DNA from 4 places in the Variovorax sp. LARHSF232 genome. Region 3 is predicted to be linked to each of the others. Evidence: predicted binding sites of a transcription regulator. Region 3 holds the regulator's gene; each other region holds the start of a gene.

Region 1 (5,649 bases), on a different contig from region 3:
GCGTCTGGCGCAGGCCTACGAGAACGGCGACGATCCGGCGCAGCGCGCGTGGAAGCGCGTCATGACGCCGGCCGCCAAGTTCTGGGTGTGCAAGCGCGCGGTGGAGGTGACCGGCGAAGCCATGGAGGTGTTCGGCGGCAACGGCTACGTGGACAACGGCCCGATGGCCCGACTGTTCCGCGAGGCGCCGGTCAATTCCATCTGGGAAGGCTCGGGCAACGTGATGTGCCTGGACGTGATGCGCGCCATCGGCCGCGAGCCGCAGGCGGCCTTCGAGCTGCTGGATGAACTGCAGCGCAATGCCCAGGGCGATGCCCGCATCGCCGGCGAGCTGCAGGCCTTGCGCGACCTGCTGGCCACGCCGCCCGATGCGCTGGAGGGCCTGGGCCGCCGCTTCGCGCAGCGCCTGGTGCTGGCCGCCCAGGCCACCTTGATGCGCCAGCACGCGCCGGCCTTTGCGGCCGACGCCTTCATCGCCACCCGGCTCGATCCGCAATGGGGCCGCGTGGTCGGCGCCGTGGACACGCGCGGCATCGACGTCGATGCGCTGCTGCAGCGCGCGCTGCCGGCCTGAGTTTTCCGCCGCACGCCGCCCCGGCTGCCTCGCCGCCGGGGCGCAGCCATGCTGCGCGACCGGGCCCCGAAAGATTTCAAGGAGAGGAAGACTATGACAAGAAGAAGATTCGCCATCATTGCCGCCGCCGCCCTGGCGGCTCGCGCCACCTTCGCCCAGGCACCGCAAGTGCCCGATCCGGCCGCCAGCGACCCGGTTCGCATGGGCTGGATGCAAGGCACGCCGCCCGCGCCCGAGAAGACCGTGCGCTACGTCGACGGCAGTTTCTACAAGTTCCCGCAGACGCGCTGGTCCTTTGCGCACTGGAGCCAGTTCGTGCCCTCGTCCGAGATCTGGCGTGGCGACGGGCCGGTGGCCGAGCTGCCGCGCGCCGAGCGCGGCGACATCAATGCCATCACCTTCCCGGTGGGCGGCGGTGCCATCATGAGCTGGCAGCAAGCGCTGGCCAGCAACTACACCGATTCCGTGGTGGTGCTGCACAAGGGCCGCATCGTCTACGAGCGCTACTTCGGCGTGATGACGCCGCACACGCGGCACATCGTGATGTCGGTCACCAAGTCCTTGGTCGGCACCTTGGGCGAGATGCTGGTGGCCGAGGGCAAGCTCGATCCGGCCGCCAAGGTGGCGCACTACATCCCCGAGCTGAAGGATTCGGGTTTCGGCGATGCAACCGTGCGCCAGGTGCTGGACATGACGACCGGCATCAAGTTCTCCGAGAACTATGCCGACCCCAAAGCGGAGATCTGGCCCTATGTGCGCGCCGGCAGCGTGCTGCCGCGCCCGCCCGGCTATGCCGGTCCGCAGGGCTTCTACGACCACGCGAGGACCGTGGAACGCGAGCGCGAGCCCGGCCAGGCCTTTGCCTACCAGACCGTGAACGCCGACGTGGCCGGCTGGCTGGTGCGGCGCGCCAGCGGCAAGTCGGTCGGCGAGCTGTTGTCCGAGCGCATCTGGCAAAAGCTGGGGGCCGAGCGCGACGCCATGATCGCCGTCGATTCCAGCGGCACCGCCTTCGCCGGCGGCGGCCTGCAGCTGACCACGCGCGACATGGCCCGCTTCGGCGAAATGATGCGCCTGGGTGGCGCATTCAATGGCCAGCGCATCGTGCCCAAGGCCGCCATCGACGACATCCGCCAGGGCGGCAACCGCGAGGTGTTTGCCAAGGCCGGCTACGCCACCTTGCCGGGCTGGAGCTATCGCGACATGTGGTGGGTTTCGCACGACGATCACGGCGCCTTTGCGGCGCGGGGCGTGCATGGCCAGACCATCTACATCGATCCCAAGGCCGAAATGGTCATCGCCCGCTTCGCCTCCGCGCCTCAAGCGGCCAACGCCGCCAGCGACCCCGTGATGCTGCCCGCCTTCCGCGCCCTGGCCGACTACCTGATGCGTTGAAGAAGAAGGCAGCCCACCCGCCCGCCAGCCCCACACCGCGGAACCGGCTTCGCCGGGCCGCTGGTGAGGTCCCCTCCTCGGGAGGTGGCGAATTACACGCAGCGAAGCGAAGTGAAAAGCCGGGAGGCTACCAATTGGCTTCGCGTTCTGGCGTGGCGGTGATGTGGTGGATCGACAGGTCGGCGCCCACGTATTCCTCTTCGTGCGAAAGGCGCAGGCCCAGCGTGGCCTTGAGGGTGCCGTAGACGGCGCCGCCGGCGATCAGGGCCCAGGCCACGCCGATCACCACGCCGATCAACTGGGCCATGAAGCTCACGCCGCCCAGTCCGCCCAGCGCCTGCTGGCCGAAGATACCGGCCGCCAGGCCGCCCCAGGCGCCGCACAGGCCATGCAGCGGCCACACGCCCAGCACGTCATCCACCTTCCACTTGTTCTGGGTCAGCGTGAACATCCAGACGAAGATGGCGCCGGCGATGCCTCCGGTGACGAGCGCGCCCAGCGGATGCATCAGGTCGGAGCCGGCGCACACGGCCACCAGGCCGGCCAGGGGGCCGTTGTGCACGAAGCCCGGGTCGTTCTTGCCCAGCGCCAACGCCACCAGGGTGCCGCCGACCATGGCCATCAGCGAGTTGACTGCCACCAGGCCGGAGATCTTGTCCAGGGTCTGCGCGCTCATCACGTTGAAGCCGAACCAGCCCACGCACAGGATCCAGGCGCCCAGCGCCAGGAAGGGAATGCTGGAGGGCGGATGCGCGCTCAGCGAGCCGTCGCCGCGGTAGCGGTTGCGCCGTGCACCCAGCAGCAGCACGGCGGGCAGTGCCAGCCAGCCGCCCATGGCATGCACCACCACCGAGCCGGCGAAGTCGTGAAATTCGGCGCCGGTGGCCGAGGCGATCCATGCCTGGATGCCGAAGGCCTTGTTCCAGGCGATGCCCTCGTACAGCGGATAGACGACGCCGACGATCACCGCGGTGGCGATCAATTGCGGCCAGAACTTGGCGCGCTCGGCGATGCCGCCCGAAATGATGGCCGGAATGGCCGCGGCAAAGGTCAGGAGGAAGAAGAACTTCACCAGCTCATAGCCGCTCTGCTTGGCCAGCTCCTGGGCGCCGACGAAGAAATGGGTGCCGTAGGCCACGCCATAGCCGACCGCGAAGTACACGACGGTGGACACCGAGAAATCCACCAGGATCTTGACCAGTGCATTCACCTGGTTCTTCTTGCGCACGGTGCCAAGCTCCAGAAAGGCGAAGCCCGCGTGCATGGCCAGGACCATGATGGCGCCGAGAAGAATGAAAAGTGCGTTTGCGCCCTGAGTTAGTGCGTCCATGAATATTGGTGCCGATATTGCTCTTGAATGGTGCGTGTTGACCTCAATGAAGAAGTCGTGCGCCGATAGAAAGCAATATTGGTGCCAAACGCGCAAGCATGGTGCAGCTTGCCGCCTGATGGTGCGCACCGCAACGATGCGCAGTCCCGGCGGCGGCGATCAGCCGGCCTGGCGAAAGCTCAGGTTGACGCGCCGGCGTCCCAGCCGCGGATGCTCGCCGTCGGGCAGCGTCGCCACGCCGTGGTAGCGCAGGCGCGAGGCGCCGCCCCAGACCAGCACGTCGCCGTGGACCACGGGCACTTTGAGCGTCTTGTCGGCGCGCGCCAGGCCGCCGAGCTGGAAGGTGGCGGGCAGGCCCAGCGACAACGAGACCAGGGGATGCGCTGCCGCTTCGCGCTCGTCCTTGTCCTGGTGCAGGCTGAGGCGCGCGCCGGGCTGGTAGACGCTGAAGAGGCAGGCGTCCGGCGCGAAGCCGTCGAAGCCGGCCCGGGCGGCCGCCTCGCGGGCCAATCGCGCCAGGCAGGGCGGCATGGCGGGCCAGGGGCGGCCGCTTTCGGGGTCGTGCGCCTGGTAGCGGTAGCCGGTCCGGTCGCTCACCCAGCCGAGTCGGCCGCAATTGCTCGCGGCCACCGACATCGTGAAGCCGCCGGGCGTCACCATGTGGCGCGGCGGCGCCTGTGCCAGCACCTCGTGCACGGCGGCGAGGATGGCCGTCTCGTCGGGCAGGGCAGCGCCGCGCAGCAACACGGCGCCGGGTGCAAGCGTGATGAGTTCGTCGTCGTGGAAGAGGCTTGCCGTCATGGCCGTCGGGGCGCGCGCTGAAAAGGACGCGAGGGCCTGTTCACAACGTGTGAACAGGCCCTAGGCGCGCCGGGACACCAGGCGGCGCAGCCTGGCGACCACGCCGCCATGTTCGCGCCGCCGCGTGCCGATCGGCCATTCGCGATAAAGCGCACGCTCTTCTTCCAGCACCCGCTTCAGTGCTGCATAGTTTCCCTCGCTATAGGCCCAGATGCCCGACACCACGAAATGCCCCGGCCGCGCGTCGGCCTTGGGCGCGATGCGGACGTCGAGCGCGCCGATGCGCGACATGGTTTCGGAGCGGGCCGCCGCCTGTTCGGCACCGCCGCCCAGCGCGTCGACTTGGCGCGAAAAGATGAAGCTGACCGCCTGGATCTGCGGAAAGTTTTCGGCGATGAAGGCGCAGATCTCCAGGAAGATCAGGCGGCCGATGTGGCGGCGTTCCCGGCGCACGGTGCGTGCCGGCTTGAAGGCTTCGATGTGGATCTCGGTGCCATTCTTGCGGACCGGCACCGGGTCGAGCGTGGCCAGCAGCACGTCGCGGTCGTAGACGAAAATGGGCTGGCCCAGAACGTAGGGCGCCGACTCGGGGCCTGTGATCTTGAGGATGCCGGGCGTGTTGGACACGGTGGAAGGCGACGCTATTTTTATGGTCCGGTTCTTGCGAACTTATCGCTTATTCGAGTGGCACATTTCTGCCTGCCTTCCTGAATATAGGTTCAATACATAACCAACGAGAGCGGCTGGTCTTCACGCGTTCATCATCGCGATGGAAGAATTCACGGACCACGCAACCAAGATTGACGTTTGACAATGGAACCTATCACCTCCATCGACCGCTACGAGCCCGACTACACCGGCAAATGCGAGATCTGCGGCAGCTCGCCGGTGGTGAGCGGCACGCGCGACGGCAAGACCGTCTACACCGCCACCATGTGCGGGCCCTGCCTGTGGAGCGAACCCAGGGCCGCTGATCCGGGCACCTGGAACGAGCCGCCGGCGGGCGAGGCTGCTTGAGCGGCGCGCGCATGCGTTTCGGCCTGGTCGCACACCGCACGCATCGCCAGGATGGCGATGGTGCGCTGGCCGGCTGGGCCCGGGCTTGCGAAGGCAGCATCCGCGCGCTGAACCTGGGCCTGCATGCGGTGGGCGGCACCTACGACGCGCTCGTGCGGCTCGGCCTTCTGGCCGGGCATGCGCCGTTGGTGCGCCTGCCCACGGGCGTCGACGGCGGCGTGATGCGGCTGGCCTCCAGCATCGCGGGAGGCCTGGCGCCCGAGCATGCGTTGGACGGCGTCATCTACTTCATGGACCCGGTCGATCCGTCCTCGCTCTACCCGGAGACGCAGGCGCTCAAGCGCCAGTGCGTCATTCACGGCAAGCCTTTCGTTTCCACCGCGGCCGGTGCCGCCGAATGGATCGCCGTCGAATGCGTGCATGCGGGCGTGGGCGATGCGGCGGCGCTGGCGCGTCCGCTGGCCGGCCAGACGGTGGCGCTGATTGCGCACGACGCGCTCAAACCGCGCATGCTCGAATTTGCGGCCGATCA
Region 2 (5,649 bases), on a different contig from region 3:
GGCCTGCGCATTTCTCTGCGTCGCGTACAGGCCATTCGATAGCGATGCAAGGCCAAGGTGTCGCCCGGCCAGGGGTCCGCATGTGTCCGATTTGCGTTAGCGCCGGCGGGCCTGCGTGGGCATCATGTGCCGTGGGAACTTCCCTCGTCGACCCCATGACGCATTGCGGCGCCCAACCCGCTGACGCAGCAGTGCCCGGGAGATCGCGCGAATGTCCACCTCACTCGGAGAGAAGCCGATGAACGCCTGTCTCGCGCGCCTGATCCTTGGCGCGACCACCGCCGCCCTGGCGATGTGCGGCCCCGCGGCTGCGCAGGAGGGAAAGATCATGAAGATCGTCGTCATCACTGCGGCAGGTGGCGCCGGCGACTTCATGGCCCGCTACGTCGCCGAGCGTCTGGGGACGAAGACCGGAAGAACGGTCGTGGTCGAGAATCGCCCTGGTGCCGGAGGCAACATCGCCTCCGCGCTGGTCGCGCGTTCCGCCAACGACGGGACGACCGTGCTGCTCACGTCGAACAACCACACCGTCAACCCGCAGATCTTCAGCAAGGCGGGATACGACGCCTTCAAGGACTTCACGCCGGTCACCCAGCTCACGCGAGGCCCGGTCGTTCTTGCGGTCGGACCGGGCAGCCAGGCCAGGACATTGCGCGAGTTCGTCGACGCCAGCAAGCTCAACGCGGCGAATGGCAGCTATGCCACCTACGGCATCGGCGGTGCGGCCCATCTGGTGGGAGAAATGCTGAGCAGGGCCTCCGGAGCGGGTCTGCAGCACGTCGCCTACCGGGGAGCGGCCCCGGCGCTCACCGATACCATCGCCGGCCAGGTCCCGGCGGTCATCGTCTCGCTTGCTGCGGCAAGCGCCTACATCAAGTCAGGGCAGCTGCGTCCTTTGGCGGTGTCCTCGGCTGCGCGCTGGCCGGGCGCGACATTCATTCCCACCATCGCCGAGAGCGGGTGGAAAGATGCGGTCTACGACATCTGGATCGGCATCGTCGCGCCGGCCGGCACACCGGCCGATGTCGTGAGCCAGTTGAACAAGGACATCTCCGAGATCGTGAAGACGCCCGAGGCGCGCGAGACCTTTGCCAGGCAGGGCATGGAGCCGGTGGGAAGCAGCGCCGCGGAATTCGATGCCTATCTCAGGAAGGAAGCCGCCACGATGGAGCAGATCATCAAGGCGAACAAGATCACTGCGGATTGACGTTTCCTTCGGTGCCTCGGTGAAGGCAGTCGCCGCTTTCGCGCAAGACGGCTCGGGCGAAGTACTGGAAGGTCAGGCTGATGATCTCCGGCTTCAGCAGGAAATCCCGCGACTCGCGCGCCAGCTCGGGTTTCACCGGCGTGATCGAGCCGAGCGCGGCGGCGCGCAGCTGAGCTGCTGCAGCCTGTTCCAGCCAGAGCGCCAGTACGGCCGCCTCCTCGATGCTGGCCCCAGCGGTCAGCAGCCCATGGTGGGCTAGCAGCAGCGTCTTCTTGCTGCCAAGCGCCTGCGAGATGATGGAACCTTCGTCGTCGGCAATCGGCAGACCGGGCCAATCGGCCAGGTAGGCGCAGTTGTCGAACAACGGGGTCGCGTCCATGTGCGAGACGACAAGTGCCTGGCCGGTCATGGACAGGGCCGATGTCGCCGGCGGGTGCGTGTGCACGATGCTCTGGACATCCGGACGCGCGCGATAGACCCAGAGGTGGAAGCGCGTTGCGGGGTTGGGAAGCGATGTGCCGTCGAGCGGACGCAAGTCGTCGTCAACCAGGATCAGGTCGTCGATCATGGCCTCGTCGGCGCCGATGCCGAACTTCAGCGTCCAGTACGTCCCCGGGTCCACGCCGCGTGCGCTGATCTGGCCTGCGAGCCCACCGTGCCAGTGACCGGCGGCACCGAGCATTCGGCAGGCCAGGACCAGCTTTTCATCGAGCGGCCGGGTATCGAGCTGCACCTTGCGTGCGATCTCCTCGTCAACCCGATCTCGGGTCGCATTCTTGCTGTTCATGGTGTTTCCTTCTTGGATCTGGCATCCGCCGGGGATGGCGGCGACGAATGGACAACAAGTTGCCCAGCCCGTTCATTCGAGCATATGCCGTTTCCGCGAGTCAATCCTGGAATCGGACAGTTTGCGTGCGACAGACATCGGGGTAAGTCGCATCTGGACAACCTGTTGTTCGATGGCACACAGTTTGCTTGACGTCGCTGTGCTCTTGCAGGAATTCAGGGCATGCCCATCAACCATTGGAAAGAGGTCGTGCGATGAATGCAACGCAGGTCGAGCTGGTGCAAGGCAGCTTCAGGAAAGTCGCCCCGAATGCGAGTGAAGTCGGCGCTTTGTTCTATCAGAAGCTGTTCGAGCTGGCGCCGCAATTGCGGCCGATGTTCAAAGGCGAAGTTTCGGTTCAGCAAGACAAGCTAATGGCGACGCTACGCTACGTCGTCGAGCGGCTCGACGCGTTGCCGACCATCATGCGTGACGTGCAGGAGTTGGCCGCGAGGCATGTGGGCTACGGCGTCCGCCCGGAACACTATGCGCTGGTCGGTGCTGCCCTGCTTGCGACCCTGGAAGAAGGCCTGGGTGCCGATTTCGACGCCAGGACGAAGCAGGCGTGGGAAGCCGCGTACGACCTCCTGTCCGGCGCGATGACGCGCAGCGCGTACCTATGACGCGAAGGGCCGGCGCAAGTCGGCACCTTGTCGGTGCAAGGCATGGCAGAACGAGCCGATGCGCGACTGAATGGTGCGAGGCCGCGGGCGCGCTTGCCTGGCGCGCTTGTTGCGATTGCTTCGGGGAGAGAGCTTCCGTGGTGAGTGTGTCCAACTGAACCAGGAGATTCATATGCGTTACTTGCATTCCTTGTCTTCGGCCACACCGTCGAAGGTCGCGGCACTGGCGCAGGATGGACGATCCGCGCGCGACGCAGGCTGAGGCTTGGCCCATCGCCAGCACCGGACGAATGCCCATGCCTGGACTTGCTGTTGACGAGCAGAGCTTCTGCGTCAGCTCGGAAATGTGCGGCGCCAATCTGTTCTTTCCGCCGCACACGCACCCTACGCTCCAAGTCGTGTTCAGCCTGGATGGGACGCTGACGGCATCCACCACGTCGAGCGAGTGGCGCGCGCCGCCGCACTCCATGGTCTGGATACCGCCCCACCGGCAGCACGGCCTTGCGGTGGCGCGCCCCTGCAAGGTCTTCTGCATTCACCTCTCGACCCACGGACTGGAGGCGTTGGACGATTGCAGTGTTTCGCCGGTGTCGACACTGGTTATCGAACTCGTGGGGTATCTCGCGCGCTCGGATCGCTTCGTGGACCTGGCGCGGCAAGCCTGCCTGAAGGAGGTCATCCGGGAGGAGCTTCAGTGCGTGGACTCATCCGCATGCAGGATGCAATTGCCACTGGACCGCAGGGCAGCCCGCATCGCACGCGCCATCCTGGCGGAGCCCTCGAACCCTCGCACCCTGCATGAGTGGGCGAGCGAAGTCGGGGCCTGCGAGCGCACCCTGTCGCGCGTGTTCGAGCGGCAGACGGGCCTCACGTTCAAGAAGTGGCAACAAAGAAGCCGCTTGCTCAGGGCTGTTGAACTTCTGCGCCAGGGGCTGCCGGTCACGGAGGTCGCGCTGACGGTGGGCTACGAAAGCGTGAGTGCCTTCATTTCCATCTTCAGGAAGGAGTACGGCGTGACCCCCGGCACCTACGTGAACGCGCCGCGGTCAGACATCGCGAGGGGCAGGCTCCCCGCTGCAAGTGCCAGTGAGCGCAGCCAGCACACCGAGCAGCATGTCGCCGGCTGACGGAAGGGGCTGACCGCGACGCGGAGCGTGCTCGAGAATCGACGCAATATCGGAGGGCGCTCCGAAGTGCTTTGCGCGTGCGTTCATGCCAACTTTGATACTGCACCGCCGCGCGCGACGCACGGCCAAGTGCTGCACTATCGCTTGTGAAAGTGCCCTTACTGTGTCGGAAGTGAAGCGCGGCTTTGGAGCGACCAGGACGTGTAGACGCTCGCCGCTGCTCGGGGAGAGGGCATGCCCGAATGCGTGGTGGACGCAGATAAGTCGGCATGGGAATGCCACGCAATTTGCAGACGTGTATCGGCTGTGCTGGACGCCAAGTTTCCGCCTGGGAGCTCTCGTATCCCAACACAGGCGTCCCACCCCTGTACAGCGCGATTCATCGCTTCGCTGCTCCCATATTGAAGAACGTCCTGCTGCACGGCGATGCCGAGGCACCAAGCTGGAACTAGGGGGGCAAGCAGGCGTCAGTGTTGTTCCGTGGACTGCGACACCACGGGCGCCATCGATTCCAAAACCTCATGACAAGGACAGGACTAATCGTTTGTTCGCTTGAGCGCGAAGCCCGAAACTGACTTCAACCAAAGGCCACAGGCGAACGCACAGAGCGGCGTCGCATGGAACCCGGTTGTCCATCAGTCAGAGACTTACGGAGCGCAATATGCAGCAGTACAAACTCTTCATCGGTAACGAATGGCAGACCTCGACCTCGGAGGAATGGTTCGATTCACTGGACCCGTTTTCCGGTGAACCGTGGGCCAAGCTTCCCAAAGGCAACGCCCAAGACGTCGACCGTGCGGTCGAGGCTGCCAAGGCAGCCATGAATGGCCCCTGGAGCACGATGTCGGCGACACAGCGCGGCATGTTGCTGCACAAATTGGGCGAACTCATCGACGCCAACTTGGACGTTCTGACGGAGGTGGAGGCCCGCGACAATGGAAAACTCCGCACCGAAGTGCGTGGCCAGGTTTCGTACATGGCCAAGTACTTCTACTACTACGGTGGCCTCGCCGACAAAATCCAGGGGGCCGTCATCCCGATGGACAAGCCCAAGGTCTTTAACTACACGCGCTATGAGCCTGTGGGTGTCGTCGGAACCATCACGCCTTGGAACTCGTCGCTTCTGCTGACAGCGTGGAAGGTTGCACCGGCACTTGCCGCTGGCAACGTCATCGTAGCCAAGCCTTCCGAACATACGTCGGTATCACTGCTCGTTCTTGCCGGGCTATTCGCAGAGGCTGGCTTTCCGCCGGGCGTATTCAACGTCGTCACTGGATACGGGAAAGACGTGGGCGAGCCGCTGGTTGAGCATCCCGACGTTGCCTGCATCGCGTTCACCGGCGGTGACGAGGGTGGTCGGCGCGTGAGCGTAGCTGCGGCCAAGCACTTCAAGCGCGTCACCTTGGAGCTGGGGGGCAAGTCGCCTAACATTGTTTTCGACGACGCGGACCTCACCCGCGCGGCCAACGGCGTCATCACAGGCATCTTCTCCGCCGGTGGGCAGACATGCATGGCCGGCTCACGCCTGCTTCTGCAGGAAAGCATCCACGACGAGTTTGTCGAGCGCCTGATTGGCATCGCATCCAAAGCAAAGCTCGGTGACCCTGCGCTGCCCGACGTGCAGGTCGGTCCTGTCGCCACCAAGCCGCAGTTCGACAAGGTAGTCAGCTACATCGAGGTGGCGAAATCCGAAGGAGCGAAGTGCGTATTCGGCGGCAAGGTGCGCAGCGGCCCGGGGTTCGGCGCCGGCCAGTTCGTGGAGCCGACAATCTTCACGGGTGTCGACAACGGGATGCGCATCGCGCAGGAAGAGGTTTTCGGCCCGGTGCTGTCGGTACTGAAGTTCAGGGATGAGGAAGAAGCAAT
Region 3 (5,649 bases):
CCGCTGCCCAACCCGCAGCAGCTGCCGGCGGGCGCGCGCGCCGGCATGGAAGACGGCGACTACACCCTGCACGTCACCTTCAACGACGACGTGATGGGCGAGAACATCAAGTTCCTCACCATGTGCATCGTCGCCCTGGGCGAGACGCGGCTGGTGGAGCCGATCACGCGCGCCATGGACTGCATGCGCCTGATGCAGAACCCCGGGCCGCAGGCCGGCTGGAGCCTGCAGCACTTGTCGCGCATCACGGGCGGGCGCAATGCCGGCGAGCCGGCCGGCGCGCGCAGCTACGAGCCGCGCTCGCTGGCCACGCACACGACGCAGACCAACATCCAGCAGCTGTTCAACTACTTCACCCTGACCGGTGATCGCAAGTACCTGCAGCGCATTCCCGAAGCCATCGCCTGGCTCAAGACGGTGCCGCTGCCGGCCAACGCGGTGCAGCTCAATCCGCTGCTGGCCGGCCGCACGCATCCCACCTTCGTGGAGCTGGGCAGCAACGAGCCGCTGTACGTGCATCGCTACGGCTCCAACATCCACAACGGCGCCTACTTCTACGACAAGGACATCACCAACACCGTGAGCCACTACTCGGCCGGCCGCGCCATCAACATCGCCAGCCTGGAGTCGAGGTACAACACGCTGGCGTCGATGAGCGACGCGGCGGTGGCGGAACTGGTGGCGCGCTCGCCGCTGCGCAGCACGCAGCCGCGCGAGCTGCCCAAGTACTTCTCGATCCGCGAGGTCGACTTCCCGGACCTGTTCCTGGGCGCCAAGATGACGACGCCGGTGGTGCCGCAATCGGAGGTCGACACCCTGATCGACGAGCTGGGCACCAAGCACTACTGGACCGCGCCCGTGCCCGAAATCGTGAATCCCTTCCGCGGCCCCGGACCGTCCACGCCCTACACCGGCACCGCCTACCGCAGCAAGCATGTCGGCGATGTCTACGACACCTCGCCCTACCCGGCCGACAACCCGCCCGAGATCGAGCCGTATGTGAAGCGGGAGAAGCCGCAGTTCATCGTCACGTCGGACTTCATTCGCCGCATGGGCCGGCTGATCTCGTTCATCGCGCCGGCGGCCTGACACCGCCCGGGCACGCCGGTCAAAGTGCCTTGCGCAAATTGGCCGGCGCGATGCGCAGCGCCTCGCGGTACTTGGCGACCGTGCGGCGCGCGCATTCGATACCCTGCTCCTTGAGCATGTCCGACAGTTGGCTGTCGGACAGCGGCTTCTTCAGGTCTTCCGAGCCGACGAACTGCTTGATCAGCGCGCGCACCGCGGTGCTGGAGGCATTGCCACCGGTCTCGGTGCCCAGCGCCGAGCCGAAAAAGTACTTGAGCTCCACCGTGCCGAAGGGCGTGGCCATGTACTTTGCGGTGGTCACGCGGCTGATGGTGGATTCGTGCAGGCCCAGCTCGTCGGCGATCTCGCGCAGCACCAGCGGGCGCATGGCCAGTTCGCCGTGCACGAAAAAGCTCTTCTGGCGCTCGACGATGGCATTGGACACGCGAAGGATGGTGTCGAAGCGCTGCTGGATGTTCTTGATGAACCAGCGCGCCTCCTGCAGCCGCTGGCTCAGCGCCTGGCTGCCCTCGCCCTTGTGGGCCTTGAGCGCACCGGCGTAGATGTCGTGCACGCGCAGGCGCGGCATCACGTCAGGGTTGAGCTGCACCCGGAACTTGACGTTGGTGCCGCTGCCCAGGCGGGTAACGATCACGTCGGGCACCACCACGTTGCGCTCCACGTTGACAAAACGCCGGCCCGGCTTAGGCTCCAGCCGCGCGATGAGCTGCATGGCGGCGCGTACCTTGTCTTCGCTCGAGCGCGTGAGCGTGGCCAGGCGCTTGAAGTCGCGCCGCGCCAGCAGGGTGAGCGGTTGCTTGCAGACGGCCAGGGCGGTCTTGCGCACCTCGGCATGCGGCTCGTCCTCGTGCTCGCTGGCCAGGCCGCGCAGCTGGATCGCCAGGCATTCGCCCAGGTCGCGCGCGCCGACGCCCGCCGGCTCCAGGCTCTGCAGCAGGCCCAGCGCCATCTGGAAGCGGTGCACCAGGTCGTCGAACTGGTCGTTGTCGTCGCCGGCCAGGCCCGAGGCCAGGGCGGGCAGCGAGTCTTCCAGGTAGCCGTCCTCGTTGAGCGACTCGATCAGGAAGCGCAGTGCGGCGCGGTCAACTTCGGACAGCCGCAGGCTCAGCGCCTGCCGGTGCAAAAAGTCTTGCAGCGATTCCTGGCTGCGCGCCAGCTCGGTGGCGTCGGCGGCCTCGTCGTTGCCCAGGTTGTTGTTGCGCGCCGGGGCGTCGCTGCCCCATTCGCTGTCGTCCGGCGCCATGTCGACGCTGCCGTCGCCTTCCCAGTCGGGCTCGGCATCGGCGATGTCGGCGGGCGCGTCGGCGGCCGTGACTTCGGCGTCTTGCGCCGCAATGGTGCTGACGCCGTCCTGGCCGTTCATCAGCGCCAGGCCCGCCGCCTCCTCGTCGCGCACGTCGCGCGCGGCCGTCGCATCCTCGGCCGCGAGGCCGAATTCCTCGCGCGGCGCTTCCTCGGCGCTGCGCTCGAGAAAGGGGTTCTCGTCGAGCATCTGCTCGACTTCCTGCGACAGCTCGAGCGTGGACAACTGCAGCAGCCGTATCGACTGCTGCAATTGCGGAGTGAGCGCGAGATGCTGCGATACGCGCAGCGACAGGCCTTGCTTCATGGACGTGTTCGCGCAGCCTTCTTACATGCGGAAGTGTTCGCCGAGGTACACCCTGCGCACGTCGGCGTTTTCGACGATTTCCGTGGGCGTTCCCTGTGCCAGCACATGCCCGTCGCTGATGATGTAGGCGTGGTCGCAGATGCCCAGCGTCTCGCGCACGTTGTGGTCGGTGATGAGCACGCCGATGCCGCGCTCCTTCAGGAAACTGATGATGCGCTGGATCTCGATCACGGCGATCGGGTCGATGCCGGCGAAGGGCTCGTCCAGCAGGATGAAGCGCGGCTGCGTGGCCAGTGCGCGGGCGATCTCCACGCGCCGCCGCTCGCCGCCCGACAAGGCCAGCGCGGGTGAGTCGCGCAGGTGGTCGACGCGCAGGTCGGTCAAGAGCTCTTCCAGCCGCTCTTCCATGCGCGCCTTGGACAGCGGCTGCAGCACGCCGCGCTCGTCCGGCTCGCGCTGCAGCTCGAGCACGGCGCGCACGTTGTCGGCCACGTTGAGCTTGCGAAAGATCGAGGCCTCTTGCGGCAGGTAGCTCAGGCCCATGCGCGCGCGGCGGTGGATCGGCATGTGCTCGATGGCTTCGCCGTCGATGCTGATCAGGCCGTCGTCGGCGCGCACCAGCCCGACGATCATGTAGAAGGAGGTGGTCTTGCCGGCGCCGTTGGGGCCCAGCAGGCCCACCACCTCGCCTTTTTGCACGTCCAGCGAGACGTCCTTCACCACCGTGCGGCTGCCGTAGTTCTTCTTGAGGCCGCGCGCCTGCAGCCTGCTGGCGCCGTTGCGGCCGTCGCTCGAGGACGCTTCCATGCCTGCGCGATCGATCACTTGCTGCCTCCGCCACCCAGCGTGGTGCTGGGACGCAGGCCCTTGCCGGGCGCAGGCGCAGGCGCCTGCTTGCCGCCCGCCGGCGCGCCCGCCTCGGCCCGCGGCGCCAGCACGGCGCGCACCCGGCCGCCGTCGGCATTGCTGCCGCCAGGCGCCTGCGGCGCGCCGTTCACGCTGAAGGTGTCGTTGCTCTGGTCGTAGACGATCAGCGCGCCGGTGGTTTCGTCGTTCACCTTGGCGCCGACCAGGCGGCGCATCACCGCACGCCGCACGAACTTCACGTTGTCGGCACGGCTGTCGTATTCGATGACTTCGGATTCGCCTTCGATCCACTCGTCGCTGCCGGGCTCGCCGTCGCGCTTTTGCTTGAAGTAGGCCAGCTTGCCGGGCGCCGCCGTGACCACGCCGTACTGGTAGCCCTCCGGGTCCTGCCGCACGTCGATGCGGGCGCCGCGAATGACGATGGTGCCCTTGGTCACCACCACGTTGCCGTTGAACACGCTTTCCTGTTTCAGGTCGTCATAGCGCATCGCATCGGCTTCGATGTTCATCGGCTTGTTGCGGTCAGCCTTTTCGGCCTGCGCCGGGCCGGCACCGGCCAGCGCCAGCACGCAAAAAAGAACGGCGCCGCCAAGCCGGTGAAGGACGTTGGCAGAGAAAGGGAGAATGGAGGGAAATGTCATAGGGCACGAAACTTGCTCTCGACAGATTGTAGGGGGCAAATGCGACGCCCCCGACGAAAAAGCCCGCCGAAGCGGGCTTTGCGGATGCACCGGGCGGGGCCGGTCAGAAGCTTCTCAGGCCTTGCGAGCTTCGCCGATCAAATAGTCGGTGATCTGCAGGGCGCGGTCCAGGTTGCGGGCCAGTTCGCCGTCCACGTAGTAGCGGCCGGCCACGCCCAGCGCCGGCACGCCGCCGACCTGGTAATCGTTGGTGAGCTGGGCCGCCCGCTTGACCTTGCCGGAAACGGTGAAGGACTTGTACATCTCGGCAAACTTCTGGCCGTCCAGGCCGGGCTGCTTGCCGGCCCAGTCCAGCACGGCGGCATCGCCGAAGATCGGCTGGCGCTGCTTGTGGATGGCGTTGAAGAGGGGCATCTGGAACTCGTCCACCTTGCCCAGCGCCTCCAGCGTGTAGTACAGGCGTTGCTTGCTTTCCACGTCATTGCCGACAAAGGGCACGGGCACCCGGCGGAAGGCCACGTGCGCGGGCAGCTTCTTGACCCAGGCCTCCAGGGTCGGCTCGAACTGCGCGCAGTGCGGGCAGTTGTACGAGAAGAATTCGACCACCTCGACCTTGCCGGCCGGCGCATCGACCGGCGCGGGCTTCTTCAGTGCGACGTAGTCGGTGCCGGCCTTGAAGGCGCCTTGCGCCCGGGCGGCAGTGCTGGCCACGAACGGCGCCAAACCGACGGTTGCGGCGGCCAGCGAAAAGTCACGACGTTTCATAAAGATGTTTCTCCTGTGCGGCTGACAGAGCCCGCCGGGCCACGCGAAGTTCCGCGGGCCCCTTCGGCGGATGCAATTGATTGGCTAACGCTGAACGCGGACCAGAGCGGTTTCCAGGCCACCGCCGTCCAGGCGGTCCTTCAGGCGGTCGGCATCGTCCTTCTTGTTGAAGGGGCCCGCGCGCACCCGGTAGACGGTGCGGCCGGCCTGCTCGCGCTCGGTGACCTTGGCCTCCACGCCCATCAGCGACAGCTTGGCGCGCTGCGCCTCGGCATCTTCCGTGCTGCGGAAGGCGCCGGCCTGGACGAAGTAGATGAAGGGGTCGGGCGCGTTGGGGTTGGCGGCGGCCGTGGTGCTGCCATTGCTGCTGCCGCCACCGGCGCGAGACCGGGCGAGGTCGCCGATCGGGTCTTCCGAATCGGGGTTCACCACGGCGGGCACCGGGCCCTTGGGCTTGTTCGGCACCACCACCGGCACCGGCGCCGAGGTGGACGGCGCGGCGGCGGTCACGCTGCCGGACGCGCTCGCGCCGTTGGCGGCCGGCGCGGCCGGCGGCTTGGCGGCGCCGGCCTTGCCGGCCAGCGGTGCGTTCGGATCCCAGTCGCGGTTTCGGCGGGCTTCGGCTTCGTCCTGCTCGGCCGTGTTGCGCTGTGTCTTGGATACAAACGGAATCGGCAC
Region 4 (5,649 bases), on a different contig from region 3:
GCGCCGGATCGCGCTAAGCATGCCCAGCGCCAGCACGTCGACCTTGAGCATGCCCATGGCTTCCAGGTCGTCCTTTTCCCACTGGATGATGGAGCGATCCTTCATGGCTGCGTTCTCCACCGGCACCAGCCGCGTGAGGCGCGATTGGGTCAGCACGAAGCCGCCCACATGCTGGCTCAAGTGCCGCGGAAAGCCCTTGAGCGTTTGCGTGAGCTCGATCCACTGCACGAGCTTGAAGGCGTCTTGCGTCACGCCGCAGCGCTCCTGCGCCTCTTGCAGGCGCTCGGCCATCACCTTGTCGCTGAACCAGTAGTGGTCCTTGGCGAACTCGTCGACCAGGCGCGCGTCCACGTCCAGCGCCTTGCCCACGTCGCGCAGGGCACTGCGCGATCGATAGCAGATCACCACCGCGGCGATGGCGGCGCGCTCGCGGCCGTACTTCTCGTAGATGTACTGGATCACCTCTTCGCGCCGCTGGTGCTCGAAGTCGACGTCGATGTCCGGCGGCTCGCGCCGCTCGCGGCTCATGAAGCGCTCGAACAGGAGGTTGCCGGTCTCCGGATTGATGGCGGTGATGCCCAGGCAGAAGCACACCGCCGAATTGGCCGAGGAGCCGCGGCCCTGGCACAGGATCTTCTTGCTCTTGGCAAAGGCCACGATGTCTTCCACCGTGAGGAAAAACATCTCGTAATTCATGTCGCAGATGAGCGTGAGCTCGTGCTCGAGCTGCTTGCCCACCTTGGGCGGGATGCCGCCCGGAAACTTCTCATTCGCACCCGCCCAGGTCTTGCGTGCCAGGCTCTGGGCCGGCGTCTCGCCGCCGGCGACGGTTTCCAGCGGGTACTTGTAGTGCTCGCGGATCACGTCCAGGTTGAAATGGCAGCGCTGCGCCACCACGGCCGTGTGGGCCAGCAATTCAGGTGGGTAGAGCTGGGCCAGGCGCATGCGCGCGCGCAGGTGCCGTTCGCCATTGCCCTGCAGCGCAAAGCCGCATTCGGCCACGCTCTTGCCTTCGCGCACGGCGCTGACCACGTCCTGCAAAGGCTTGCGCGAGCGCAGGTGCATGTGCACGTCGCCGCTGGCGATGAGCGGCACGTCCGTCTTTTCGCCGGCGCGCTGCAGGGTGGCGAGCCACAGGTCGTCGTCGAACTCGTTGAACAGCTCGACCGCCAGCCACAGCTGAGGGCCGAAGCGCTGCCGGGCGCGCGTGAGATCGGCGCACAGCAGGTCTTCGAAATCCGCTGACGGGCCGCCCGGCGAACGCTTGGGCGCCAGCAGGATCTCGCAATGCGTCAGCGAGGCGAGGTCGCTCTCGTCCCAGCTCACGTGGTACTCGCCCTTGGGCGCGCGCACAAAGCAACCTTCGCCCTGAAGGGCTTCGGTACTCGTCTTGGGAGCGGCCCGGCGACTCGTGCGGGCGGCAGTGATGAACTCGCACAGGTTGCCCCAGCCTTCGAGGTCATGCACCAGCGCCACCAGCCGGAATCTGCCGAAGTCGAACTCGCTGCCGGGCAGGAAGCGAAAGCCTTCGTTGCGCGGCTGTGGCGCTGCTTCGGGATGCGCCTTGTCGTGCTCGTCCAGGGCTTCGAGCAATTCGCGCAGGCCCACATGGGCGCGCACCACGCCGGCCACCGAGCATTCATCGGTGAGGGCCAGGGCCGAGTAGCCCAGGCGGTAAGCGCGTTCGATCAACTCTTCCGGATGCGAGGCGCCGCGCTGGAAGCTGAAGTTGGACAGGCAATGCAGCTCGGCATAGGCCGGCAGCGCAGGCGGCGGCCTGGGTGCCGGCTGCTGCCGTGGCGGCGGCGACGGCCGGCGCGGCAGCGCGATCACCTTGGGCGGGCGGCGCGGGGGGCGTTGTTCAGGCATAGACGCCTTGCAGGAACCAGCGTGCTGGCTCTTCCGTCAACCAGGCCGAAGACCGCTCGCGAAAGACCCACACCAGGCCCGCACCAGGACTCTCGGCAATGAAGTAGTCGCGCACCGCCAGCTGGCCTTCATTCCACCAGCCGGCCTCCACCCGCTGCGGGCCGACCAGCCGGGCCAGGCGCCCCTGGTAGTGCGGCTGGCCCTCGCGAACTTCCAGCGGCAGCGGCTCGCGCAGCAGCCAGGGGGGATAGAGGGCACCCGATTGCTGTTGCTGCTGTTGCTGCTGCGCCTCGGATCTGGCCGGCGCCTTCCTGCCCGCTCGCGCAGCGGACGATGCGGCCAGCGCGGCGCGCCTCCAGCTTTGCATGCGCTCGGGCCGGTGGTCGGCCTGGGCCACCGGCATCAGCACCTGGTCCGGGCCCAGGCGGGCGCCGAGGCGTTCGACCAGCTCGTGCAGCTTGTCGCCCTTGCGGTTGTCCTCGGGCAGGAAGCTGGTGCTGGCGCCGGCCCAGGGCACGGTTTCGAGCGAACGCAGTGCAATCCAGTTGGCCGGCGCGCCCAGCCGGGTCAGCGCCAGGCGTTCGCTCAGCAGGCGGCGCAGGTGCGCCATGTCCTGCGTGGGCTGGGCGGTGCGCACGGCGATCTGCTCCTGGCGCGGCAGGTCGACGCCGTTGTAGCGCTTGAGGTCGAGCGTCCATTGCAGCTCCAGCGCCAGCACGCCGCGCTGGCGAGCGCGTAGCCAGATCTGCAGGCTGGCCAGCAAGCGGTTGGCCGACCACAGCAGCTCGGAGGCGTTGTCGGCCAGCGCGGGCAGCTCCAGCTTCTGCTCGAACAGGTCGGGCAGTTGCAGCCAGCGGTGCTGTTCGGGCACCCGGCCCCAGGCCGCATCGAGCGCGTCGCGCAGGCCGGTACCGAAGCGCCGCACCAGCCCGCCGCGCGGCAGGGCATCGACATCGCCCCAGCTGCGGCAGCCCATGCGGGCCAGCAGTTCGAGGTGCTCGCGGGCGGCGCTCAAGGTGTCCAACGGCAGGCCGGCAGGCCAATCAGGCGTTGGCCGCTGGCCACGCGCAAACAGGCGCAGCCGCGCCAGCGCGACCAGGCTGGTGGCGCCATGGGCCTGCTGGATGCGGGTGCCGGCCACCGGGTTGAGCCGCGCCAGTTCGCGCATCAGCGCAAGCCGACCACCCCACAGGCGCTCGCAGGCCGAAACCTCCAGCAGCAGGGCTTCGTCCAGCCAGGCAACGCGCGGCGTGAACTGCAAGGCCCACCAGCCCAGCGCTTCCATGCTGGGCAAGGCGAGATCCGGCGGCCGCCGGGCCGCCCCAAGGCCGCCGGCGGCCCCCTCGGGGGGCAGCGAGGACACGCAGTGCCGAGCGTGGGGGTCAGGCAACCAGCGCAAGGCGATCCAGTGCATGGATGCCCTCCTTCATAGGCAAAGGCTGCGCCTCGATGCGCACCACCGCCGCCGCGCCCTCCACCACTGCACCGCCCACCTGCTGCTGGCGCGCCTTGCGGCGCAGCTGGCTGGCGGCCAGCAAGGCGGCCAGGCGCTCGCTGCGTGCCGGCAAGGTGAGCGGAGCGGCCAGCGGTGGGCCGCGGCGCTTGAGGATGCGGATGTCCATGTGCTGCGGCCCGGCATCGGACAGCGCCAGGCGCAACCGCGCCGGCGAAGCCGATTGCGCCGCCGATTCGGGCCGGAACACGAAGAGCAGCGCCTCATGCTGCGCCGCCGCCAGCTGCAGCCGGCGCAACTCGCCCACCCGGGCGCGCGGCAGCCAGGCCAGCACGGCAGCCACCTCGGCGCAGCGCAGGGCCTGCTCGCAGGCCCACAGGCGCGCGGCCGGGGCCTCGCAGCGGATCCACAGCAGGGCCTCGGGCGGCAATCCGCCGGCCGCCAGGGCCGGGGCAAAGGGTTCGTAGGGCGCACCGATCAGGGCCACTGGCGCGCTCTTCTTCTGCTGCACCACTTGCGCCAGCGCCGGCAGCAGCAGTTGCCAGGCATGCGCCTGCGGCTGGGCCTGCAGCAACTCGGTCAGCGCGCCCACCGGCCAGCCGCCACCGGGCAATTGCGCATCGAGCGCGGCATGGCCGGTGGGCAGGGCCGCGGCGTCGGCCGCGCCCAACTCGTCACCGCGCCAGATCGGTTGGCCGGCGGGAGCGACGTAAGCGGCGGAGAGGGAGAGAAGGCCCATGATGGAAGAATAACTGTATTTTTATACAGTCTTTTCGTCCATCATCAAAGTTGATTAGCACTTCTGACAGAGTGATTTCTTCACATTCGAACACCTTGTCTCAATTTTGAGAACTTTGCACATACTTGTTTTGGATTGTTACCCAGACCTATCCTGAACCAGCCTGACGCACGTCGCCAGGTCGGACAAAAGCTCAATCGATTCAGCAATTCGCAGGTTCCAACCAGGAGGTCCCTTCATGACAGTCCTTTCCCATACGCAACTCGCTTCCTTCGTGCGCACGGCCAGTGCCGTCGCTGCGCTGGCGGTCCTGGCCGCCTGCCACTCCAGCGGCAAGCTGCAAAGCGATCTTGGCGGCACCAGCGGTGGCCCCCCCGGCGGCATCTCCGCGGATGGTGGTAGCGGTAGCGGCAGTGGCGGTGGCGGTGGAGGCACCACCGTCGGCGGTGGCGGCTCGGGCGGCGGCTCCGGTGGTGGCTCGGGCGGTGGCAATGGTGGCGGCACCGGCGGCGAAACCCTCAAGCCCTCGGCCACCGGCCAGATCGTCGGCGGCGTCGGCGAAACCGTGAGCGGCGTCGGCAACGCCGTGTCGGGTGTGGGGCAGAACACTCCGGCGGGCGGCGTCATCGCCAACGCGGGCAACACCATCGACAAGGTCGGCGACGCCGTCAGCGGCGGGCTGGGCCAGCTCGGCAAGAGCACCGATCCGGTCGGCGGCACCCTGGGCGGCCTGCCGCCGGTGGTGGTGGGCGCCGGCCAGACGGTGTCCAGCGCCGGCGCGCTGGTCACGACCGTGGGCCAGCAAACGCCGCTCAGTCCCGTGACCTCGACCGCAGGCGGCCTGGTGGACAAGGTGGGTGACACCGTCGTCGGCGTGGGCGGCAAGCTGCAGACGGTGACCGACAACCCGGCGGTGCGCCAGGTCACCACCGGGCTCAACAGCCAGGTGATCGTTCCGATCGACCGCACCCTGACGGCCACCACGCAGCAGCTGGGCGATAGCACGGGCCTGGGCGTGCCTGTGGCCGGCGTGACCAGCCAGGTCGGCGGGGCTCTACAGGGCAACCAGCTCACCTCGGGCCTGGGCGACTCGGTCACCGCGGCCGGCGGCCTGCTGACCAGCGGCAGCGGCGCCGGTGCGGGCGGCGGGCTCACCCCGGTGGTGGGTTCGATCACCGCAGGCCTGGGTGTCGGTGCCGGCGCGGGTGCCAGCATCGGCAGCGGCGGCATCGCAGCCGGTGCCGGCGTGGGGGCAGGCGCAGGGATCAGCGTGGGCTCCTTGGGTGGCTTGAGCACCGCCACGGCGCCGGTCACCACGGCCCTGGCACCTGTGACCGCGGGCCTGGCTCCTGTGACGACGGCCTTGGCTCCGGTGACCACGGTGCTGGCGCCGGTCACCACCGCCATCGCCCCCATCACGTCGCCCGTGGCCACCGCACTGGCCCCGGTCACGACGGCCATCGCGCCGGTGACGGCCCCCGTCACCACGGCCTTGAGCGGCGGCACCAGCACGGGCGGCACCGGCAGCACGACGACCCTGGTCAACAACACCCTGAACACGGTCGGCGGCCTGGTCGGCGGCCTCAAG

What was found. The regulator sigma-54, encoded in region 3, starts transcription at its own class of promoters, with help from an activator protein. The targets are predictions, from matches to a motif close to TGGCANGNAANCTGCTTT.
Region 1: ACIPRI_RS12820 (ammonium transporter) is a predicted target of sigma-54. The motif match lies at 3,369-3,386, and genes of this name have one in related genera.
Region 2: ACIPRI_RS26245 (globin family protein) is a predicted target of sigma-54. The motif match lies at 2,168-2,185, and genes of this name have one in related genera.
Region 4: ACIPRI_RS21325 (collagen-like triple helix repeat-containing protein) is a predicted target of sigma-54. The motif match lies at 4,064-4,081, and genes of this name have one in related genera.

What each region holds. Positions count from the first base shown of each region.
Region 1 is NZ_JBIXJS010000004.1:133,806-139,454, forward strand. It holds gene ACIPRI_RS12810 (acyl-CoA dehydrogenase family protein) at 1-574, shown strand, start outside; gene ACIPRI_RS12815 (serine hydrolase domain-containing protein) at 668-1,969, shown strand; gene ACIPRI_RS12820 (ammonium transporter) at 2,097-3,299, opposite strand; gene alkB (DNA oxidative demethylase AlkB) at 3,459-4,100, opposite strand; gene ACIPRI_RS12830 (hypothetical protein) at 4,161-4,727, opposite strand; gene ACIPRI_RS12835 (hypothetical protein) at 4,914-5,117, shown strand; gene ACIPRI_RS12840 (methylglyoxal synthase) at 5,114-5,649, shown strand, end outside.
Region 2 is NZ_JBIXJS010000018.1:11,834-17,482, forward strand. It holds gene ACIPRI_RS26235 (Bug family tripartite tricarboxylate transporter substrate binding protein) at 239-1,207, shown strand; gene ACIPRI_RS26240 (aldolase) at 1,194-1,994, opposite strand; gene ACIPRI_RS26245 (globin family protein) at 2,249-2,656, shown strand; gene ACIPRI_RS26250 (AraC family transcriptional regulator) at 2,890-3,783, shown strand; gene ACIPRI_RS26255 (aldehyde dehydrogenase) at 4,445-5,649, shown strand, end outside.
Region 3 is NZ_JBIXJS010000002.1:638,620-644,268, reverse strand. It holds gene ACIPRI_RS08350 (pectate lyase) at 1-1,089, shown strand, start outside; gene ACIPRI_RS08345 (RNA polymerase factor sigma-54) at 1,109-2,698, opposite strand; gene lptB (LPS export ABC transporter ATP-binding protein) at 2,720-3,505, opposite strand; gene lptA (lipopolysaccharide transport periplasmic protein LptA) at 3,520-4,206, opposite strand; gene ACIPRI_RS08330 (thiol:disulfide interchange protein DsbA/DsbL) at 4,321-4,971, opposite strand; gene ACIPRI_RS08325 (SPOR domain-containing protein) at 5,056-5,649, opposite strand, start outside.
Region 4 is NZ_JBIXJS010000009.1:149,097-154,745, reverse strand. It holds gene ACIPRI_RS21340 (error-prone DNA polymerase) at 1-1,869, opposite strand, end outside; gene ACIPRI_RS21335 (DNA polymerase Y family protein) at 1,862-3,283, opposite strand; gene imuA (translesion DNA synthesis-associated protein ImuA) at 3,252-4,061, opposite strand; gene ACIPRI_RS21325 (collagen-like triple helix repeat-containing protein) at 4,300-5,649, shown strand, end outside.